3 regions of the Paenibacillus sp. J53TS2 genome follow, and region 1 is predicted to be linked to each of the others. Evidence: riboswitches for the same ligand, from Rfam matches in the RefSeq annotation. Region 1 holds a riboswitch; each other region holds the start of a gene.
The links. A riboswitch is a leader RNA that binds a small molecule or an ion and turns the genes downstream of it on or off. The one in region 1 is predicted to bind thiamine pyrophosphate.
Positions count from the first base shown of each region.

Region 2: another riboswitch for thiamine pyrophosphate. It lies ahead of tenA (thiaminase II); the one in region 1 lies ahead of KJS42_RS15170 (ECF transporter S component).
Region 3: another riboswitch for thiamine pyrophosphate. It lies ahead of KJS42_RS17890 (ABC transporter substrate-binding protein); the one in region 1 lies ahead of KJS42_RS15170 (ECF transporter S component).

Region 1 is NZ_BOSK01000006.1:214,425-217,701, forward strand. Features, by position in the region: gene KJS42_RS15160 (hypothetical protein) at 1-723, shown strand, start outside; gene asd (archaetidylserine decarboxylase) at 769-1,566, opposite strand; TPP riboswitch at 1,747-1,858, shown strand; gene KJS42_RS15170 (ECF transporter S component) at 1,971-2,576, shown strand; gene KJS42_RS15175 (ABC transporter ATP-binding protein) at 2,576-3,277, shown strand, end outside.
Region 2 is NZ_BOSK01000004.1:157,246-160,522, reverse strand. Features, by position in the region: gene thiM (hydroxyethylthiazole kinase) at 1-661, opposite strand, end outside; gene tenA (thiaminase II) at 682-1,377, opposite strand; TPP riboswitch at 1,530-1,633, opposite strand; gene KJS42_RS10830 (hypothetical protein) at 1,831-2,133, shown strand; gene KJS42_RS10825 (alpha-mannosidase) at 2,362-3,277, opposite strand, start outside.
Region 3 is NZ_BOSK01000008.1:221,855-225,131, reverse strand. Features, by position in the region: gene KJS42_RS17900 (ABC transporter permease) at 1-461, opposite strand, end outside; gene KJS42_RS17895 (MTH1187 family thiamine-binding protein) at 458-751, opposite strand; gene KJS42_RS17890 (ABC transporter substrate-binding protein) at 807-1,874, opposite strand; TPP riboswitch at 2,031-2,143, opposite strand; gene KJS42_RS17885 (cold-shock protein) at 2,447-2,647, shown strand; gene KJS42_RS17880 (cold-shock protein) at 2,818-3,039, shown strand; gene KJS42_RS17875 (sensor domain-containing diguanylate cyclase) at 3,238-3,277, shown strand, end outside.

The DNA.
Region 1 (3,277 bases):
GACGATCTGACGTTTACGGGACGCTCACACGAGCTTTCGACGACAGGGGAAATCGGCACCACCGGTAAATTGCAGTTGGAGAATGCCGTGGGTCGTCTCGAGATAAAGAAGGGTACTTCCGATCAAATCGTGGTGAGAGCGACCATCCAGGCAGCTGACCTGCCCGCACGCTCGGAAAAGCTGGATCGGTTGTTCGAACAGAGTGAGGTTTCGGTCATCCCTCAGGGGAACGTTGCCCAGGTGCGCGTACACGCCAAGGGTAAATCCGATCAAAACCTGTGGGATTGGGCTCAGAAGGAGCTGCATTTTACCGAATTCCGCATCGATTATGTCGTAGAGGTCCCTGCCGGGATCCAAGAGTTCGAAGTTACGAACAATGTCGGCGAAATCACGGCGAGCGGGCTGACGGGAACGTATCGGCTGACTGGCGATGTCGGGTCAATCAAGGTCGAAGACGCCCGTTTGTCGGGCGAATCCTCGATCACTACGGCAACCGGCAGCTTGAATCTAGGTATTCTCGCGATGGACTCCGGCAGCCGGTTACAGGCTAGAGCCGATGTCGGCAGCATCACAGCGACGCTGGATCCATCAGTAGCCTGCGATCTGGAAACGAGAAGCGAACTTGGGGCAATTCATGGGGTGCCGGAAGGAAGCAGTGAGAGGGGCGGCGGAGGGCCGCTGGTCGCGTTAGAGACATCCATCGGCAGCATCACGGTGCAATAACGGAGAAAAGCCGCCGGGAGAGAAACCGGCGGCTTCAGCAAGCCATTAGCATTTTCCTGCGGGTTTGAAGTGGCCTAGCGCTTCACCCATCCTTACCTTCCGACCGGGCTCGAGACCGGGCAGAGGGGTGAAGGTTCCATTCTGGGTGAGAAGGACGACAGTGGATCCAAATTCAAAGTAAGCAAGATCGTCGCCTTGTTCCCAGCTTTTGGCCGAGGGGTCCGTGTATTGGATGCTGCTGACGTTCATGGCTCCCACTTTGATGAGGGCGATCTCTCCGCAACTGTGGGAAATATAAGTAATCAGGCGTTCATTCCGGCATAAGACCTTCTTCATGTGGCGCATGCCGAAGTCGTTCACGGGGTACACCCGGCCCTTCACATGCTCGCTTTCCAACTTTTTCCCGGTCACGGGTGCATGAATTCGGTGATAATCAGTAGGACTAAGATAAAGGACAAGGGCATAACCGTGTTTGTACGTTTCTACGCGGGGGGAGCGCGACAGCAGCTCGTCAAGTGTGTAATCCTGTCCTTTGACGTTCAGAATCGTGCCGGTTTGGACCTCGCCCATAAAGGTAATTAAGGCGTCCACCGGACTGATCATCGTCCCTGGCTCCGCGTGCAGCGGGCGCATGCCTGGTTTTAATTTTCGGGTAAAGAACTCATTCAGTGTCCGGTATTCCCGAAGCTCCTTCTCCGCTTCATGGAGCGGAATGCCGTAGGATTTGGCGAAAAAAGGAATCATCGCCCGGCTCAAGCCCGAATGGGAGAACTTGCCCATCCATCGGGATAGCCATTTTCGGGAGGAGAGTTCCGTCATCCATTTCATCCATTTCGCGGCCAAATAGCATCCTCCTAGTCTGTCCGTTAGTGCTGCGTTGGTTTGATGAATTCGTTGCCACTTCCGCTAATCTTGACACAGAACAGGGCCGAAATCAATACAGCGGCCTGTAACCCCGGATGACAAATTTGTACAAATTGATGCTTGATGCCGAGGCTAGGTTGGTGTATGTTAATAACAATCGCATAGGGATACGGGGGCTTGAGCAAATCAGGCTGAGATAGCGGCATATGGCGCCGCGGACCGTTAATCTGATCTGGATAATGCCAGCGTAGAGAATCGATCGTCCGGGATGTCTTGCGTTTTTTACGCACCCTCGTGACCTGACCACCGTCTGAGCTTATTCAGGCGGTTTTTTTACGTATGCGATGGGAATTTAAATTGAGGAATCAAGAGGAGAGATGGAAATGTCGGAGGTTATTCAGAAAAAAATGGGCCGCGGTTTGAAGCTAAGCGACCTGTTGGTAACGGTGTTGGTCTCGCTTGTGCTTGGCGTGGTGTACCACTTCTGGAGTTCGGTGTACAATTTGTTCTCGCCCCTGTTCTTCCAGGCGGATGAACTGGTGTACGGGATGTGGTTCCTGGCCGCAACACTGGTATTCCTGCTGATTCGTAAACCGGGGGTAGCGTTGATTGCCGAGATTGCGGCGGCCCATGTGGAGATTCTGTTCGGCAGCGAATGGGGCATTCAGCTCGTTCTATACAGCGTGCTGCAAGGCTTGGGAGCGGAACTGGTATTCGCCGCGTTCCGATACCGGAAGTTCTCCGGCTCCGTCGCAGCGCTGGCCGGAATTGGGGCCGCTGTTGGATCGGTGATTCCGGATTTCTTCTATGGCTACGTGCAGGATTATGAGCCTTGGCTCTTGACTGCCAAATATGCCATGCGCGCGGTCAGCTCTGCGCTGATCTGCGGTTACTTCGCTTACGCCGTGGTAAAAGCCGTAGAAGCGACAGGAGTCACCACCCTGCTGCGGCCGGTTGATCCGAAGGACTACGCGGCGCTGAACGACTGATGCGGAAGGACATGGCGGCCGCAGAGGTGCAGGGGCTGCGGTTGAAGTTCCCCGGTGAAGCCGATTTCGTGTTCAAGGATTTGGATTTCTCGGTTGTGCGCGGAGAACATGTGCTGCTATTGGGCCCCAGCGGATGCGGGAAATCGACGCTGCTTCAGGTCTTGTCCGGCATCATCCCGGACTTGGTGGAAATCCCGATGCGGACGTCCGCGCAGCAGCTCCCGACATCGTGGCGCTTCCTGTTTCAGGACCCCGAGACCCAATTCTGTATGCCTTATGTTGACGAGGAGCTAGCCTTTGCCCTGGAAAACCTCGGCATACCGCAGCCCGAGATGTCCGCGCGGATGGAAGCCGCCTTGGCTGAGGTGGGCCTCGATTTGCCCGAGCTCCACGTGTTGATCGATTCGCTGTCCCAGGGGATGAAACAGCGATTAGCGCTCGCTTCGATCCTGTTGGGCGATCCGGAGGTGCTGCTGCTCGACGAACCTTCCGCCCTGCTGGACCCGCTGGGGCGCGAGCAAATCTGGCAAGCGATCGCCAAGGTAGCCGAGGGGCGGACCTTAATGATCGTGGAGCATCGGATCGAAGAATTGACGGCGCTAGGACTTGTTGACCGGGTCGTGTTATTCGGACCGGACGGACGGGTACTCGGCGAAGGCGCACCGGAGGTGGTGTTTGACACGTATCGTTCCGCTCTTGTG
Region 2 (3,277 bases), on a different contig from region 1:
TACCGGCCAGCAGCAGATCGCGCTCCACCGCGGCGAAGGCTCCCAGCACCGACGTGAGCAAGCAGCCCGTGCCGGTCACCTGAGTCAGCAGTGCGTCTCCGCCGCTGACAAACCGGCACTGCAGCCCGTCGGTGATGACGTCTTCACGGCCGGTAATCGCCACGACCGTGTTCAGCGCCCGCGCGGCCCGTACCGCGAGTTCGGCCGCCTCGTCTCCCGCGGTGTCGCCGGCATCAACCCCCTTGATCTCGCGGTTTTCCCCGACGAGATGGGCGATCTCCGCCGCATTGCCGCGCAGGAGCGACACCTTTACCTCGCGCAGGATACGCAGAGCCGATTCAGTGCGGAAGGCGGTCGCCCCCGCACCAACCGGGTCAAGCAGCACCGGCACGCCATGAGCGTTCGCCGACCGGCCGGCGAGGATCATCGCTTCGACCTGCTGCGTCGACAACGTGCCGATGTTCAAGACGAGGGCCCCGGCGATCTTGGCCATATCAGCCACCTCCTCGGGTGCATAGGCCATGACCGGCGAAGCGCCAAGGGCGTACAAGCCGTTTGCGGTAAAATTCGTGACGACAACATTGGTCATGTTATGCACGAGGGGTTTCGTTTTTTGCACCTTTTCCAGCACATCGGACAGATCTTTTTCCATTAAGCTCATGTTTTCAACCTCTCTTTCGATCATTTGGATGAATGCGAAATCATCGGCATCGCAACCGGCCAATCTTCCTGCCGGTAAGCCATATCCCAAAAGAGATATTCCAATTGGCAGCTTTGCAGAAAATGATCGGCCATCCTTTGCCGCTCTTCCTCCCTGGCTGTATCCGCCCATCCGTCTAACGCATGGATAAACTTCTCCGTCACATCCCCCGAAAGACGCCCGTAAAAATCAATCCACTCATAAAACGGATGGTCCGGTGTCGGCTGCACTTCTGCCAGCAGCTTTTGGCCGATCTCCAGATAGGTCCAAGGGCAGGGCAATAAAACGGCATAGATCTCGCCCAAACTCCCTTCGTGGGCCACCGTCAGCATATGACGGATATAATGATGCGCCGAGGGTGCAAGTGGGTACCCCTGCAACTCTTCAAAATTCACTCCGGCGGCCCGGCAAAAAATCTGATGGGGTTGAACTTCACGGTTTAAAATATACGCGATCTGTTCGTTGAACATCGCGATCTCCTCTCGGGTCCGGCTTTTGGAAATCGCGATACCGTAAATCCGCATATAGGCGTTTAAATATTCGTAATCCTGCTTAACGTAATGAATGAGCTGCTCTTTCTCCAGTTGTCCCCTTGCGATGCCTCTGACGAACGGATGATCGAATATGGCTTGATAGATCCCGTCCGCCTGACGTCGTAGCTCCTGCGTAAACCCCATCGTCTCCACCTCCCAATATATTGAACTAGGAAATCCCCTGAGAAGACGACGACAAACGACCTGTTAACAGAGCGCGCAAAAAAGCCGCTCCGTAGAGGGAGCGGCTCGATCAAGTCCTAGGCTGATATACGACAACCTGAGCACTATTCAAATGGGGGCCGACTCCACTTTCCTACGCTAGTATGAACTAGATCAGGTTCAAAGGGTCCAAGATGGTCTCTTGTCTCAGCCGTTTACGGCGCCCCTAGTGGATTTCCTATGCAATTCACCTATTACTCTACCGATCCCTGCCTGGATTGTCAATCCCGTCCAGCGAAAGATCGTTGGATCACTTGCTTCTCTCGTCTACACCATCCCCGGAATGCTGCATAGCATAACTATCAGGGAACTGTCTTGTAAACCGGTTCCTCAGGATAAGTAACCGGATCCCATCCAGCTAAGGAAGGTTAGGCCATGAATTCAGCCGGAAAAAGCAAATCCTCGTCCTCCAACAAGAAAAATGGCAAAAAGGGCGGTTTCCGGCCAAAAACCCCGGAATATACCGTAGCTGCGCTGCTTCTTTCCGGTAAACTTCGCGTGGATTCCGTCCAGTTATACCGTAACGCAACCATGTATGTCTCCCTTGTTGGCGAATACAAAACGATCAGCAGCGATGCAAACGCCGACAAGTTGCTGAACTTTCTCAACGAGAATGGAGATATGACCATCAATGACATCATCAATGCCATGAAGAAAAAAGCGGACAATTCCTCCTGAACCCGCTCTTCCTTTGAAAGATTCGGGTGGGAGGATCGCTCGCTTTACATCATAACCTAGATGCGGGGGTTTACTACAATGAGTGAATTTGACGGCGAAGGCTTCTCGGAACTCATCGTAATCATCATTCTGGTCGTTCTGTTCTTCTACGGTTCCAACGATATCGAAACGCTGACGGGCGCCCCGACTTCCGATTAACTGTCGAAGGCGACCCACAGCGTTCTCTCGTTATTTCAACTGCAAACGAATCGTTTTGATTTCATACGGTGACATCGACAACTCAAGCTCCGCAGTTGAGGAGGATTCTCCTAAAGGCCGTTCCATCATGTCGGTTTCTTGCCAGGAAATCACCGGCATCCCGAAATGGAAGCGAACGCGGCCTCGGCCTCCCTTGTATTCATGCAAACGAACGATCAAGCCGTCGCCGTCTTCCGCTTTTTTCACGGCATCAATGACGACGTCCGCACTTCCGCTCGTTTGGAGCAGTGAGAATGAAGACGAGTGCGCCTGGCCCATCGTGGCGTAAACCGGCTGATTTAGCAGCGTTGCTGCCTGTACGGTACCGCCTTCGGACCAATGCCCCTCGTGAGGATACAGCGCGTACGTAAACTCATGCTCGCCGCGATCCGCTTGCGGATCCGGATAAGTTGCCGATTTCAACAGCGACAGCCGGATCACATGGTCCTTAATGTCGTGGCCGTATTTGCAATCATTCAGCAGGCTGACCCCGTACCCGTGCTCTGACAAATCGACCCATTGATGACCGACCGTTTCAAATCGAGCAAGGTCCCAAGAGGTGTTCCAATGCGTCGGTCGCTTGACGTTTCCGAATTGGATATCGTAAGTAGCTTCCGTAGCCCGTACGTCAACCGGAAAAGCGACCTTCAGCAGTTGCTGACGCTCCTGCCAATCAACTTGAGTCTGGAAGTCAATCCGCCGGTTGTTGCCATACAGAATCATCTCTTGGCGGATCGTCGAGTTCATATAAGTCCAAGTAAAGCTAACGACGGCACGCAGCGAACCCGTCACGACTTTACAGTCCTGTAGCTGCTCGACCTCGCGTTGTTTCTCCTGGTAGAACACATCGATGTCCCAAGCCTCAAACATTTTCGGCTTATCTTCGAACACCTGAAGTACGTTCCCA
Region 3 (3,277 bases), on a different contig from region 1:
TAATCCAGCATCGCGCGATCCGTGCGGCTCAGTCCGTCCATGGTCGCCACCGCAACAGGGAAGAAGCAGACGAGCGTAATGACGATGATCTTCGGCAGGATCCCGAACCCGAACCAGATCATGAGCAGTGGGGCCAGCGCAATGGTCGGCACGTTTTGGCTCAAGATGATCAACGGATACAGCGACGCTTTAAGAAACGGGACATAATGGAGCACAAACGCCATCAACAAGCCCACGAGCGTTCCAATGGCAAAACCAATCAGCATCAGCCGTAGTGTTGCCAGCGTGTGCTCCCCTAAACTGGCCGCACCGGCGGCCGCTTCACGCCCGATATCAACCGGGCTGGGGAGGATCCATTTTTCAATGTGAAACCAGGCGGTGGCGCCCTGCCAAATCAGCAAAAACAGCATGACCGCCACAAGGGGCGGCCAGATGCTGTGCCAAAGGCTGCGGAGATTCATGGCCGATATTTTTCAATCAGCTTATCCATGCTGACGCCTTTGGGGTTATACGAGATTTTGATTTGCGAAATGATGCCTGTACTGCCAAACTCAATGACGGCTTCATTCATTTTCTTCACGATAGCCAACAACTCGTCGAGTTCCCCCTCCATGGTTGTCTCCAGGGGATTGACCTGATATTTCACCCCGGAAGCCTGAATCACTTCAATGGCCCGGTCTACATACGGTATCACGTCTTCACCATTTGGCGTTTTTGGAATGATTTGAATGCTTAAAAGTGCGTTTGGCATCGATGAGTTCATCCTTTCGATAATGGGAATTGGTTGAAAACATAATTTCAGGGAGTTATTCGCTCGGCAAAAACTCATTGGTGAAAGCGGCATCTACCTCAAGCGGTTTCTCCAGCAAGCCACGCTCATGCATCCAATCAGAGTAGTTCTGCCATACTTCTTTCTTCTGTTCGCCCCAGCGCGGAGCGTCGTCCTTGTATTTTGGGCTCAGCCATTTTTGACTGGCAACTACCAGGTCCTTGTCGAGTTCCGGTACAGCCTTGAGCAAAATTTGCGCCGACTCCTCAGGGTGGGCGATTGCATAATCATAACCTTTGGACACCGCTCGCATAAACGCCTTCACGAGCTCCGGGTCGTCCTTGATCGTCTTCTCGTTGGTGACAAGCACCGGCGTATAATAGTCAAGCTGTTCGGAGAAGTCCTTAACGTAAAGCATATCCAGCGGCTCACCCCGCAGTTCGGCTTCGATGCCGGTCCATGCGTAGAAGATCCAGGCGAAGTCGATATCCCGCTTCACGGCCGTAAAATAATCGGCATCCCCGATGTTGAGGAACTTTACCTTGCCGACATCGGCGCCCTGCAGGTCCATAATGGATTTAATGACCGCTTCTTCCACAGGAGACCCCCATCCGCCGTAGGCTTTGCCCTCAAAATCCTTAGGTGTCTTGATATTCTTGGCAACAGGTGCAGCAAAGCCGGATGTATTATGCTGAATGATTGCGGCGATGGATACAAGCGGGACGCCTTGGAGCCGGCTTTGGGTGACGTTCTCTTGTACGCTGACGCCAAACGGGACCTCCCCGGAGGCAACCATCGCCTCAGCGCCGCCGGAGCCGGGAAGGAGGATATCCACATTCAGCCCTTCCTCGGCGAAATACCCTTGGTCCTTAGCGACGTAAAGGCCGGTATGATTGGTGTTAGGGCTCCAGTCGAGCACAACCTTGACGCTGCGCAGCTCTTCGCCGGTCGCCTGGTTAGGCGCGGCATTCTCGGCATTTTGCCCGCCTTGGTTTCCTGCAGCAGCCTTGCCCGCGCTATTTCCGTTGGCTCCGCCGCAGGCAGACAGAATTAGCAGCATACAGCCGAGGAACAGCGCCAGCACGGTGCGTAGTTGAACTTTCACGACACATTCTCTCCTTCGATTGTTTAAATTTCCGCAGCTTTGTTCTTGGTATAACCCTGGAAATGCGACCTTAAGCGCAATCCAAATTTCGGATACAAAAAAACGTCCCGGATCCGGGACGCGATAGGCAATGGAAATGAAATGAATAACGAGTTCATATCCATATAGTATAGCTCCCTACGCTGGCATTATCCAGATCAGGTTAAAGGGTCAGTATCTTTGAGGGATACACTCTCAGCCGGCCAATTCCAGCACCCCTGAACAGTATGACTGCAGATTACAACTGTCATTATAGTTTTCGCTTGCCGCATTTGTCCAGTCTTTCCGAACAGGTTTGCAAAAATAGGGGATTTGCTTTTTATCTGGCAAAAGGATATAATGAGTTCATCTCGTGTTTTAGAAAGAAGATCATTCACCCATTGAAAAGAGTGTCACTATTTAAAACCTGGAACTTTTTTCAATGTGTGAATTTTTTTTATACAAGTGGTGCATGTTCATAAGGGTCAGCCCTTTTGAGCGACTTCTGTTAAAAAAATGAATCATGTTAATCTTTAAACAGGAGGTATTCCCCTATGGAAACCGGAACAGTAAAATGGTTTAACGCTGAGAAAGGTTTTGGCTTCATCGAAGTGGAAGGCGGAAATGACGTATTCGTTCATTTCAGCGCGATCACTGGCGAAGGCTTCAAAACCCTCGACGAAGGCCAACGCGTACAATTCAACGTGGTTCAAGGCAACCGCGGCCCTCAAGCCGAAAACGTTGTAAAACTGTAAGCTAGCCAGAAACTGCTCTTAATGCGTTCTCGCATTGAGGGCAGTTTTTCTACTCAAAGATCATTCATGAGGTTAACATTCGGAAACCTCGCTTCTGATGGTACATATAGCACTATGACGAACCACATCTATGCACCCGGTTAGAACGCTCACCTTGAAGGAGGGGAATTATGAACTACCGTAAAAAAACGTTAGAAGAAATTCCTGAGGAAAATACACCGGTATGGACCTGCACGAGCGACGATTGCAATGGATGGATGCGTGACAACTTCACGTTTGAACATAGTCCGGCTTGTCCGCTTTGCTCGTCTGAGATGGTCATGGGAACGCGCATGCTCCCCCAACTGAGTAATCCAAGCTCCGATCAAAGATCGTCGGCCAAGAAGGCATAGACGAGGACGCCGCCGGAATCGGTGGACGCTGACAGCAGCCACAGCCGTATTCGCATCAAAGCGAATACGGCTGTTTTTGTTTTTTTTTTTGGGTATGCAAAAATGAAATATCAATAAAAGGATTGCATCTATATTAAAAATTTAATATGTTTGAACTACTACAATGTTTGACATCCAGAAGGGAGAACCCCCGCATCGATGCACGGTAATTATAAGGTTGCTTCTCAAGTCTTCGATA